Regions from separate parts of the Streptomyces sp. NPDC004126 genome, predicted to be linked through region 1. Evidence: riboswitches for the same ligand, from Rfam matches in the RefSeq annotation. Region 1 holds a riboswitch; the other holds the start of a gene.
The links. A riboswitch is a leader RNA that binds a small molecule or an ion and turns the genes downstream of it on or off. The one in region 1 is predicted to bind cobalamin.
Positions count from the first base shown of each region.

Region 1 (5,773 bases):
GGACGCGGACGCCGTCGAGGATCACCTGGCGGGTGGGCTGGGCGTTCCAGCCCATCTTCCTTTCGTTGGGACCGAAGGAGACCCCCGGATCCGCACGCTCGACGACGAATGCGGAGATCCCTCCGGGTCCCGGTTCACCCGTCCGTGCCATGACCACGTAGAGGTCCGAAGCACCGGCGCCCGAGATGAACTGCTTCACCCCGGTGAGCACGTAGTGGTCGCCCTGCCGCTCCGCGCGGGTGCGCAAGGCCGCGGCGTCCGAGCCCGCGCCGGGTTCGGTCAGGCAGTAGCTGCCCAGGGTCGTGGCGGAACAGAGGCCCGGCAGCCAGCGCTCGCGCTGGGACCGGTCGCCGTAGCGGTCGATCATCCAGGCGACCATGTTGTGGATGGAGAGGTATCCGGCGATGGAGGGGCAGCCGGTGGCGAGGGTCTCGAAGACGAGGACGCCGTCGCCGCGGGACAGGCCCGAGCCGCCGTGGTCCTCACGGACGTAGACACCGGCGAGGCCGAGGGCGGCGGCCCTGCGGATGACGTCGACGGGAAAGTGCTTGTCCTGGTCCCAGGCCACGGCGTGCGGGGCGAGCTGCTCCTGGGCGAAGTCGAGGGTGACTTCGGCGAGGGCGAGCTGGTCCTCGGTGAGGGTGGTGGTCACGGCGATCACCCCATCGTCGGGATGGTGAAGCTCGCGCCCTCCTTGACCCCGGAGGGCCAGCGCGAGGTGACGGTCTTGGTGCGGGTGTAGAAGCGGATGGAGTCGGGGCCGTGCTGGTTGAGGTCGCCGAATCCGGACTTCTTCCAGCCGCCGAAGGTGTGGTAGGCGACGGGCACCGGGATGGGCACGTTGACGCCGACCATGCCGGTGTTGACGCGCCGGGTGAATTCGCGGGCGGTGTCCCCGTCGCGGGTGAAGATGGCCACGCCGTTGCCGTACGGGTGCTCGCTCGGGAGGCGGAGCGCCTCTTCGAAGTCGGCGGCCCGTACGACGGTCAGCACCGGCCCGAAGATCTCCTCGCGGTAGACGCGCATCTGCGGGGAGACCCGGTCGAAGAGGGTGGCGCCGGCGAAGTAGCCGTTCTCATGGCCGGGAAGCGTGAAGGGGCGGCCGTCGACGACGAGTTCGGCCCCCTCGTTGACGCCGATGTCCACGTAGCGGTTCACCCGGTCCAGGGCGTCGCGGCTGACCAGGGGGCCGAAGTCGGCATCGGGGTCGTCCGAGCGCCCGATCCGCAACGTGCCGATGCGCTCCTTCAGGGCGGCGACCAGTCGGTCCGCGGTCTCCTCACCCACGGGTACGGCGACGGAGATGGCCATGCAGCGTTCGCCGGCAGAGCCGTAGCCGGCGCCGATCAGGGCGTCGACGGCCTGGTCGAGGTCGGCGTCGGGCATCACGATCATGTGGTTCTTGGCGCCGCCGAAGCACTGGGCGCGCTTGCCGTGCGCGGCAGCGGTGGCGTAGATGTGCGCGGCGATCGGGGTGGAGCCGACGAACCCGAGGGCCTGGACGCGCGGATCCTCCAGGAGGGTGTCGACGGCCTCCTTGCCGCCGTTGACCACGTTCAGTACGCCCGGCGGCAGACCGGCCTCCAGGAACAGCTCCGCGAGCCGCAGCGGGACGGACGGATCGCGCTCGGACGGCTTTAGGATGAACGCGTTGCCGCAGGCGAGAGCGGGTGCGGCCTGCCAGAGCGGGATCATCGCGGGGAAGTTGAACGGGGTGATGCCCGCGACCACGCCCAGCGGCGAGCGAAGCGAGTGCACGTCGATGCCGGTGCCCGCGTTGTCGGTGAACTCGCCCTTGAGGAGGTGCGGGATCCCCGCGGCGAACTCGACTACTTCCAAGCCGCGTTGCAGGTCGCCGTGGGCGTCGGCGACCGTCTTGCCGTGCTCGGCCGACAACATCCGGGCCAGGTTCTCCCGCTCGCCCTCGACGAGCTGGAGGAAACGCAGCAGGACGCGGGCGCGGCGCTGCGGGTTCCACTGGCCCCAATCGGCCTGTGCCTCCTCGGCGTTGGCGATGGCGGCTTCGGTATCGGCCCGCCCGGCCAGCGGTACGCGGGCCTGGACGGTGCCGGTGTTCGGGTCGTACACGTCGGCGAAGAGACCGGAGGTGCCGGTGGTGTGCTTTCCGCCGATGAAATGGGTGAGTTCACGGACCATGGGTGCCTGCTCTCGTCAGGTTGGATCCGGGGATGGCACGGCAGACCGGCGGACGGCACCCGGATGGGGGTGCGCCGCCGCGGAAGGCCGTGAGAACTACGAGCGCAGGGAAGTGGTGTGGGTGCGCTCCGCCGGATCACCAGGGTCGTGGGTACAAACCGGTGCCATGCGTGTCTGCTCCATCCTCGTGGACAACACGGAACATCCGCGGCCGGTATCCTGACTCCCGGATCCCCGCGTGCCGCCCGCCTTCCCGACAGCCCTCGTCAGTGGCGTGTGGATGGCAGCACACTCCCCGGTCACAGTGGCGGGACCGTGCCGGTTTCGCACCGGCTTCCCTGCACCGCGGACCTTGTTCCACGAACATATAGTTGGACGTCCTAGTAAGTCCAGACCCGCCACTCGAGTGCGCCTACAGTCGGAGCATGCGCATCGTCTCCCTGCTCCCGGCGGCCACGGACATCGTGGCGGATCTCGGACTCGTCGCCGACCTGGTCGGACGCACCCACGAATGCGACTGGCCGCCCGCCGCGGTGGCCTCCGTACCGGTCGTCACCCGCGCCGAATTCGACGCGGACGCACTCAGCAGCCGGGAGATCTCCGAGGCCGTCGGCGGGTCTGCCCACTCCGGCTCCTCGCTCTACACCCTGGACACCGAAGCCCTCGCCGAGCTCGCACCGGAAGTCCTGCTCACCCAGGACCTCTGCCAGGTCTGCGCCGTCTCCTACGAGAGCGTCACCCGGGCGGTGCGCGTCATGGAAGCCGGACCCCGGGTCCTGAGCCTGGAGCCGAAGACCCTCGACGACGTGCTGGACTGCCTGGTCACCGTGGGTGACCTGCTGGGGGTACGTGAGCGGGCCCTGCGCCGCCGCGCCGAGCTGCAGGGCCGGCTCGCCGAGGTGCGGCGCCGTACGGAGGGCCGGCCGCGGCCCCGGGTGGTGGCCGTCGAGTGGCTCGACCCGCTGTGGCCCGCCGGCCACTGGGTACCGGAACAGATCGCCGCGGCGGGCGGCGAGCCGCTGCTCGCCGAGCCTGGCGAGCACACCGAACCGATGACGTGGGAGGCGGTGCGCGAGGCGCACCCGGACGTGGTCCTCGTCCTGCCGTGCGGCTTCCCGCCCGAGCGGACCCTGACGGAGCTCGGCCTCCTCACGTCGCTGCCCGGCTGGGACGAACTGCCCGCAGTGCGGGCAGGGGAGGTGTGGGTGCTGGACGGCCCCGCGTACTTCAACCGGCCGGGCCCCCGCGTGGTCCGCGGAGCCGAGGTGCTCGCCCACGTGCTCCACGGAGTGCTGGTGGGGGACCCGGTGACCGAGGCGGAGGCGCACCGGCTGGGCTGAGCCGGGTGTTCACCCCCGGTCGCGGGCGACCGGGTAGGGGATGAAGGTGCTGCTGTTCTCGTCGACCGCGAGCGGGCGGCCCAGCGGCGGAACGGCGCGTTGGGGGCAGTCGAGGCGCTCGCAGAGACGGCAGCCCATGCCGATGGGGGTGGCCGCCTCGGCGTTGTCGAGGTCGAGGCCGTCGGAGTAGACGAGCCGGGGCGCGTGGCGGATCTCGCAGCCGAGGCCGATGGCGAAGGTCTTGCCGGGCTCGCCCCAGCCGCCGCGGTGCCGGGTGACCGCGCGGGCGGTCCACAGGTACCGCTGGCCGTCGGGCATGGCGGCGACCTGGACGTGGATGCGGCCGGGCGCGGCGAAGGCCTCGTACACGTTCCACAGCGGACAGGTGCCGCCGGCGCGGGAGAAGTGGAATCCGGTGGCGGACTGCCGCTTCGACATGTTCCCGGCCCGGTCGACCCGGACGAAGGAGAAGGGCACCCCGCGCAGCCTGGGGCGTTGCAGCGTGCTCAGGCGATGGCAGACGGTCTCGTAGCCGATGCCGAAGTGGTCGGTGAGCCGCTCGATGTCGTACCGGAACTCCTCGGCGGCCGAGTGGAAGGCGCCGTACGGCAGGATCAGCGCGGCCGCGAAGTAGTTCGCGATGCCGATCCGGGCCAGACCGTGTGCGGGGGCGCCCTGAGGGAAGTCCTCGGCGGCCAGCCGGTCCAGCTCCGCCCCGTACTCCAGCAGGGCGAGCTGGGTGGCCATCCGGAACGCCTGCTGGCCCGGCCGCAACCGGCCGGACAGGTGCAGGACCCGCGCGCCCGCGTCGAAGTGGTGGAGGCGGTCGGAGTCGGCGGCGAGGCGGAGTCCGTGGTGCTCGGTGAGACGGCGCGACAGCACCCGGACGACCTCCCCGGGGCGGATGCCGATCTCCCGGGCGAGGGCCTCGGCGGCGAGGTCGGTGTCGTGGAGGTAGTTCTGGCGGCGGTAGAAGAACTCCCGGATCTCCTCGTGTGGCGAGCGCGGCGCCGCCGGGCCGCCGTCCCGTCCGTCCGCGGTGTCCGCGAGCCGCTCGGCCAGGAGTTGGCTGCGCCGTCCCAGGTCCAGCAGGACAGCGGCCACGGCCGGCATCCGGGTGGCCAGTTCGGCCAGGTCGGAGGGGGAGACCCGGGCCTCGGCGACCTCGCTCGCCAGGGCCTCGCGCAGGTCGGCGACGAGCCGGCTGGTGTCCCGTTCGGAGAAGAAGCCCGGGTCGACGCCGAACGCCTCGGTCAGCCGCAGCAGGACCGGCACCGTGAGGGGCCGGGAGTCGTGCTCCATCTGGTTCAGGTAGCTCGGCGAGATGCCCAGGACCCGGGCCAACTCGGCCTGGCTCATCCGGCGCTCCTCGCGCAGCCTCCGCAGGCGCGCCCCCGCGTACGTCTTGCTCACCTGGACTCCTCCGGCCTCGACCGGCTTCAGGTTACGCATGATCCTGCCGTTTCCAACCTTCGCAACCTTGGCAAAAAGGCCGCAGAAGATTCGCAGAAGTTGGCATACGTACCGCATTGATGGCACTGCGTGCCGCTGTCAGAGTCTGTCCTGCGGCCGCCGGACCCCGGCAGTCGAGAAGGACACTCCAGGCACGACTCATGCCCTGACGTCGGCGATCCCGGCAGTCCACACTCGGCTGACCTGCAACATTGCTCAGTTCAACCCAGGACCCGGCGGCCGCCACCCCTATACGCGGCACAGAGTGCCATCGGCTCGCCGTGATGAACGAGCGCGTTGGCAGACCAAGCGATTCATGGAGACGGTGACGGTCATGGCAGACACGAACACGACGGCGGCCGCCGAGCAGCTCAAGCAGAAGTGGGCCACGGACCCGCGGTGGGCGGGCATCGAGCGGACCTACTCCGCCGAGGACGTGGTGCGGCTCTCGGGCAGCGTCCGCGAGGAGCACACCCTGGCCCGGCGCGGCGCCGAGCGGCTGTGGCGACAGCTCCACGAGCAGGACTACATCCACGCCCTCGGCGCCCTCACCGGCGGTCAGGCGGTCCAGCAGGTGCGGGCCGGCCTCCAGGCGATCTACCTCTCCGGCTGGCAGGTGGCCGCCGACGCCAACCAGGCCGGACACACCTACCCCGACCAGAGCCTCTACCCGGTCAACTCGGTCCCGCAGGTGGTCCGTCGGATCAACAACGCGCTGCTGCGCGCCGACCAGATCGCCACCGCCGAGGGCGGCACCGACACGACGGACTGGCTCGCGCCGATCGTCGCGGACGCGGAGGCCGGCTTCGGCGGCCCGCTGAACG
Region 1 is NZ_JBNNPF010000005.1:51,964-57,736, forward strand. It holds gene ACQKM2_RS06835 (acyl-CoA dehydrogenase family protein) at 1-652, opposite strand, end outside; gene ACQKM2_RS06840 (CoA-acylating methylmalonate-semialdehyde dehydrogenase) at 658-2,157, opposite strand; cobalamin riboswitch at 2,350-2,520, opposite strand; gene ACQKM2_RS06845 (cobalamin-binding protein) at 2,583-3,497, shown strand; gene ACQKM2_RS06850 (short-chain fatty acyl-CoA regulator family protein) at 3,507-4,910, opposite strand; gene aceA (isocitrate lyase) at 5,284-5,773, shown strand, end outside.

Region 2 (5,773 bases), on a different contig from region 1:
GCGCTGCTGCTGCTCGCCATCGTCGCCGGCGGCTGGGTCGCCGACTCCTCCTGGGCGAGCACCTTCACCCTGGAGAAGGAGACGCTGGTCATCTGGATGGTCGTGTACGGCTTCATCGCCTCGGTGCTGCCGGTGTGGCTGCTGCTCGCGCCCCGCGACTACCTGTCCACCTTCATGAAGGTCGGCACCATCGCCCTGATGGCGGTCGGCGTCGTCATCGCGATGCCGACGCTGAAGATGCCCTCGGTCACCGACTTCGCCACGCGCGGCGACGGCCCCGTCTTCGCCGGGTCGATGTTCCCCTTCGTCTTCATCACCATCGCCTGCGGCGCCCTCTCCGGCTTCCACTCGCTGGTCGCCTCGGGCACCACCCCGAAGATGATCCAGAAGGAGACCCAGGTCCGGGTCATCGGCTACGGCGCCATGCTCACCGAGTCGTTCGTCGCCGTCATGGCGGTGATAGCGGCGAGCATCATCGAGCCCGGCCTCTTCTTCGCGGTGAACTCCCCCGGCGGCGTCATCGGCGCCACCGTCCAGACCGCCTCGAAGGCCGTCACCGACTTCGGCTTCGCCATCAGCCCCGAGGCCCTCGCGCAGGCCGCGAAGGACGTCGAGGAGGCCAGCCTGCTGTCCCGTACGGGCGGCGCGCCGACCTTCGCACTCGGGATGTCGGAGATCTTCTCGTCGGTCATAGGCGGCGCCGGGATGAAGGCCTTCTGGTACCACTTCGCCATCATGTTCGAGGCCCTGTTCATCCTGACCACGGTGGACGCGGGCACCCGCGTCGGCCGGTTCATGCTCCAGGACACCCTCGGCAACGTGCACAAGTCCTTCAAGGACGTCAGCTGGAAGCCGGGCGTGTGGCTCGCGAGCGCCATCGTCGTCGGCGGCTGGGGCTACTTCCTGTGGGTCGGCGTCAAGGACCCGCTGGGCGGCATCAACCAGCTCTTCCCGCTGTTCGGCATCGCGAACCAGCTGCTCGCGGCGGTCGCGCTGGCCGTCTGCACCACGCTGCTGGTCAAGTCCGGGCGGCTCAAGTGGGCCTGGGTCACCGGCGTTCCGCTGGCCTGGGACGTGGCCGTCACCCTCACCGCGAGCTACCAGAAGATCTTCTCCGACGACGTGAAGGTCGGCTTCTTCGCGCAGCGCGACAAGTACCAGACCGGCATCGACGCCGGGAAGGTGCTGCCGCCCGCCAAGAACATGGACGACATGCACACCGTGGTCACCAACGCCACGGTCGACGGGGTCCTGTCGGCGCTGTTCGCACTCCTGATCATCGTCGTGCTGGTGGACGCGGCCCGGGTCTGCCTCAAGGCCGTCCGGAACCCGGCTGCGGTCAGCCTGTCCGAGGTGCCGTGGACCGAGTCGAAGATCATCGCCCCGGCCGGGCTCATCGCCACCGCCGAGGAGAAGGCCGAGCTCGCGGCCGCCGGCCTCGACGGGAGCGGGGGCAAGGCCAAGGAGCCGGTCGCGTGAGCGGGGTGCGCGGGGCGCTGGCGAAGGCCCGGTTCTACGTACGGGAGTTCTCCGGCGAGGCCGCGTACGACCGCTACGTGGCGCACACCCGCTCGCACGACCCGGACGCCGAGGTCCTGACCCGGCGCGCCTTCGAGCGGGCCCGCACGGACGCCCGCGAGGCGGACCCCCGCGAGGGCTTCCGCTGCTGTTGAAGGACGACGAAGGGCCCCGCCGTATCGGCGGGGCCCTTCGTCGTGCGCGGGTCAGCGCACCCAGTCCTTGAGGACCTCGGTCTGGAGCGTGATGCCGACGGGGTCGGGAAGGGCGATCTCCATGCCGTAGGGCACGATGTGGATGCTCTCGTACCGGCGGCCGTTGGGCTGGCTGTAGACGGAGATCTCGCACTTCGCCCGGTCGATCAGCAGGTACACGGGGATACCCGTCTCCGCGTAGGCGCGCGGCTTCTCAACATGGTCCCGGCGCACCGTGTCGGAGTCCCAGGAGGTCACCTCGACGGCCATGAGGATCGGCTCGGGCTCTACCCAGTCCCCCTGCCCGACGAACGCCTGGGACGGCGCGAGCACTCCGTCTGGAATGGCCCGGCCCGTCCGGTACTCCTGGGCCTTGATGCACTGCCCCGCGTGCAGCCAGAGCTCCGGCCGATGTTGCAAGCAGATCCGGGTGAGCCACTGAATGATCATCTGGTGGTCGCCGTCCGGCATGGCCTTGCTCCTGATAACCCCGTCGATGAACTCCAGCCGTGTCCCCACCCGCTCGCGGGCCGCTATGCGCGCCACGGCTTCGAAGTCCTCGGTCGTCATGTGGGGATGGTCAGTCATGAGGGTCATGCCTCGCTCGCCTTCCTCGACGGTGCTGTCTCCGACGATAGCGCCGACCGCTGACACCCGTCCGGCACACTCGGCGGCATGGACTTCGAGATCAGGACGGCAAGGGAAGACGAATACGCCCGGCTCGGCGAGATCACCGGGCAGGCCTACACCGGGGACGGGCTGCTCGACCAGAACGAGGACGACCGCTACCTGAACGTCCTGCGCGACGTCGCCGGCCGGGCCGGTGACGGGGAGGTGCTCGTCGCCGTGGAGGACGGCCGGGTGCTCGGCGGGGTGACGTTCGCCGCACCCGGCAGCCGGCTCGCGGACGTGGCCGGACCCGGCGAGGCCGAGTTCCGGATGCTCGCGGTGGCCACCGAGGCGCGCGGCAAGGGCGTCGGGCAGGCCCTCGTGCGGGCCTGCGCCGAACGGGCCCGCGCCCTGGGCGTCACGGCCCTGGTGCTGTCCACCCAGCCGGCCATGCTGGGCGCCCAGCGGATCTACGAGCGGCTGGGCTTCGTACGCACTCCCGGGCTCGACTGGTCGCCCGTTCCGGCCCTGAAACTACTGACCTACCGTCTGGAGCTGTAGCCGCGCCGACACAACATGTGGTGGGTCGCGCACGGGCGGCCCCCCACATGTATGCTCATCCTCGCTGTCGCCGCAGGGGAATCCGGTGTGAATCCGGAACTGTCCCGCAACGGTATGAAAAGTCCGAGGACCTGCCGACAGTGCGCCCGGGTCGACCGAACCGGGTGCCGACACGTCCGGGCCTCGCGGTTGGGCCGGTGGACGCCATGCGGCGAGTACGCGACCCCGTCGCGCCCGCATGCGCCTCCCCGCGCCCCGATCCGCCGACGACCGGGCCGAGCGAGGGAGAGCTCCCGCCGTGACCATCGCGCCTTCCGCACCGCGCGCCGAGTCCGTTTCTGGCGACACCACCGAAGGCCCGGGGGCCGCGCTGCTGCGTACTCTCACCGAGCTGACCGCCGACCTCCCCGACACCGACCCCGGCCGGGTCGCCGCCGCCGCCCTGCGCGGCCGCAGCGCCTCCGCCGACGAGGCCGAGCTGCGCGGGCTGGCCACCGAGGCCGCGGCGGGCCTGATCTCCGAGGACCCCGCCTACTCCCGGCTCGCCGCCCGCCTGCTGACGCTGGCCGTGGCCGACGAGGCCGCCGGCCAGGGCTCGACCTCCTTCGCCGAGTCCGTCGCCGTCGGCCACCGCGAGGGCCTGATCGCCGACCGCACCGCCGAGTTCGTCGCCGCCCACGCCGCCCGCCTGAACGCGCTGGTCGAGCACGCGCTCGCCGAGGGCGCGGACGACCGCTTCGGCTTCTTCGGCCTGCGCACCCTGCACAGCCGCTACCTGCTGCGCCACCCGATCACCCGCCAGGTGATCGAGACCCCGCAGTACTTCATGCTGCGCGTGGCCTGCGGCCTGGCCGAGGACGAGAGCGTCCAGGCCGTCGAGGAAGTCGCCTCGCTCTACACCCTGATGAGCCGGCTCGACTACCTGCCGTCCTCCCCCACCCTCTTCAACTCCGGCACCCGCCACCCGCAGATGTCCTCCTGCTACCTGCTGGACTCCCCGCTGGACGAGCTGGACTCGATCTACGACCGCTACCACCAGGTGGCGCGCCTGTCCAAGCACGCCGGCGGCATCGGCCTCTCGTACTCCCGCATCCGCGCCCGCGGTTCGCTGATCCGCGGCACCAACGGCCACTCCAACGGCATCGTGCCGTTCCTGAAGACCCTCGACGCCTCCGTCGCCGCCGTGAACCAGGGCGGCCGCCGCAAGGGCGCCGCCGCCGTCTACCTGGAGACCTGGCACGCGGACATCGAGGAGTTCCTGGAGCTCCGCGACAACACCGGCGAGGACCAGCGCCGTACGCACAACCTCAACCTCGCGCACTGGATCCCGGACGAGTTCATGCGCCGCGTGAACGCCGACGCCGACTGGTCGCTGTTCTCCCCGGCCGACGTCCCCGAGCTGGTCGACCTCTACGGCGACGAGTTCGACGCCGCCTACGTCAAGGCGGAGGCGGCCGGCCTCGCCAAGAAGACCATGCCGGCCCGCGACCTGTACGGCCGCATGATGCGCACCCTCGCGCAGACCGGCCAGGGCTGGATGACCTTCAAGGACGCCTCCAACCGGACCGCGAACCAGACCGCGCTGCCCGGCACCGTCGTCCACTCCTCCAACCTCTGCACCGAGATCATCGAGGTCACCAACGACGCCGAGACGGCCGTCTGCAACCTCGGCTCGGTCAACCTCGGCGCGTTCGTCGCCGACGGGGAGATGGACTGGGCGCGCCTGGACGAGACCGTCCGCACCGCCGTGACCTTCCTCGACCGCGTCGTGGACATCAACTTCTACCCGACCGAGCAGGCCGGCCGCTCCAACGCCAAGTGGCGTCCGGTGGGCCTGGGCGCGATGGGTCTGCAGGACGTCTTCTTCAAGCTGCGCATGCCCTTCGACTCGGCCGAGGCGAAGGCCCTGTCCACGAAGATCTCCGAGCGGATCATGCTGGCCGCGTACGAGGCCTCCTGCGACCTCGCCGAGCGTTCCGGCCCGCTCCCGGCCTGGGCCGAGACCCGTACCGCCCAGGGCGTCCTGCACCCGGACCACTACGAGACCGAGCGCCACTGGCCCGAGCGCTGGGAGGCCCTGCGCGCCCGGATCGCGAAGAGCGGCATGCGCAACTCCCTGCTGCTGGCCATCGCCCCGACGGCGACGATCGCCTCGATCGCGGGCGTGTACGAGTGCATCGAGCCGCAGGTCTCCAACCTCTTCAAGCGCGAGACCCTCAGCGGCGAGTTCCTCCAGGTCAACGGCTACCTGGTGGAGGACCTCAAGCAGCTCGGCGTGTGGGACGCGCAGACCCGCGAGGCGCTGCGCGACTCCTCCGGCTCCGTCCAGGGCTTCGGCTGGATCCCGGCCGAGATCCGCGAGCTGTACCGCACGGCGTGGGAGATCCCGCAGCGCGGCCTGATCGACATGGCGGCGGCCCGTACGCCGTACCTGGACCAGAGCCAGTCGCTGAACCTGTTCCTGGAGACGCCCACCATCGGCAAGCTCAGCTCGATGTACGCGTACGCCTGGAAGCAGGGTCTGAAGACCACCTACTACCTGCGCTCCCGCCCGGCGACGAAGATCGCCCGCGCCGCGTCCGGCGCCGCCGCCGCCGTCCCGGCCGCCGCCACCCCGGCCCAGCTGCCCCAGGCCCTCGACGCCGAGGCGCTGGCCTGCTCCCTTGAGAACCCCGAGTCCTGCGAGGCCTGCCAGTAATGAGCTCCACCGAGAAGAAGAACCTCCTCGACCCGGGCTTCGAGCTCACGCTCCGCCCGATGCGCTACCCGGACTTCTACGAGCGCTACCGGGACGCGATCAAGAACACGTGGACGGTGGAGGAGGTCGACCTCCACTCCGACGTCGCCGACCTCGCGAAGCTGACGCCGGCCGAGCAGCACATGATCGGCCG
Region 2 is NZ_JBNNPF010000015.1:74,097-79,869, forward strand. It holds gene ACQKM2_RS16645 (carbon starvation CstA family protein) at 1-1,479, shown strand, start outside; gene ACQKM2_RS16650 (YbdD/YjiX family protein) at 1,476-1,673, shown strand; gene ACQKM2_RS16655 (Uma2 family endonuclease) at 1,725-2,309, opposite strand; gene ACQKM2_RS16660 (GNAT family N-acetyltransferase) at 2,388-2,882, shown strand; adenosylcobalamin-variant (AdoCbl-variant) riboswitch at 2,947-3,023, shown strand; gene ACQKM2_RS16665 (ribonucleoside-diphosphate reductase subunit alpha) at 3,181-5,580, shown strand; gene ACQKM2_RS16670 (ribonucleotide-diphosphate reductase subunit beta) at 5,580-5,773, shown strand, end outside.
Region 2: linked by a shared signal. The riboswitch ahead of ACQKM2_RS16665 (ribonucleoside-diphosphate reductase subunit alpha) and the one ahead of ACQKM2_RS06840 (CoA-acylating methylmalonate-semialdehyde dehydrogenase) in region 1 are both predicted to bind cobalamin.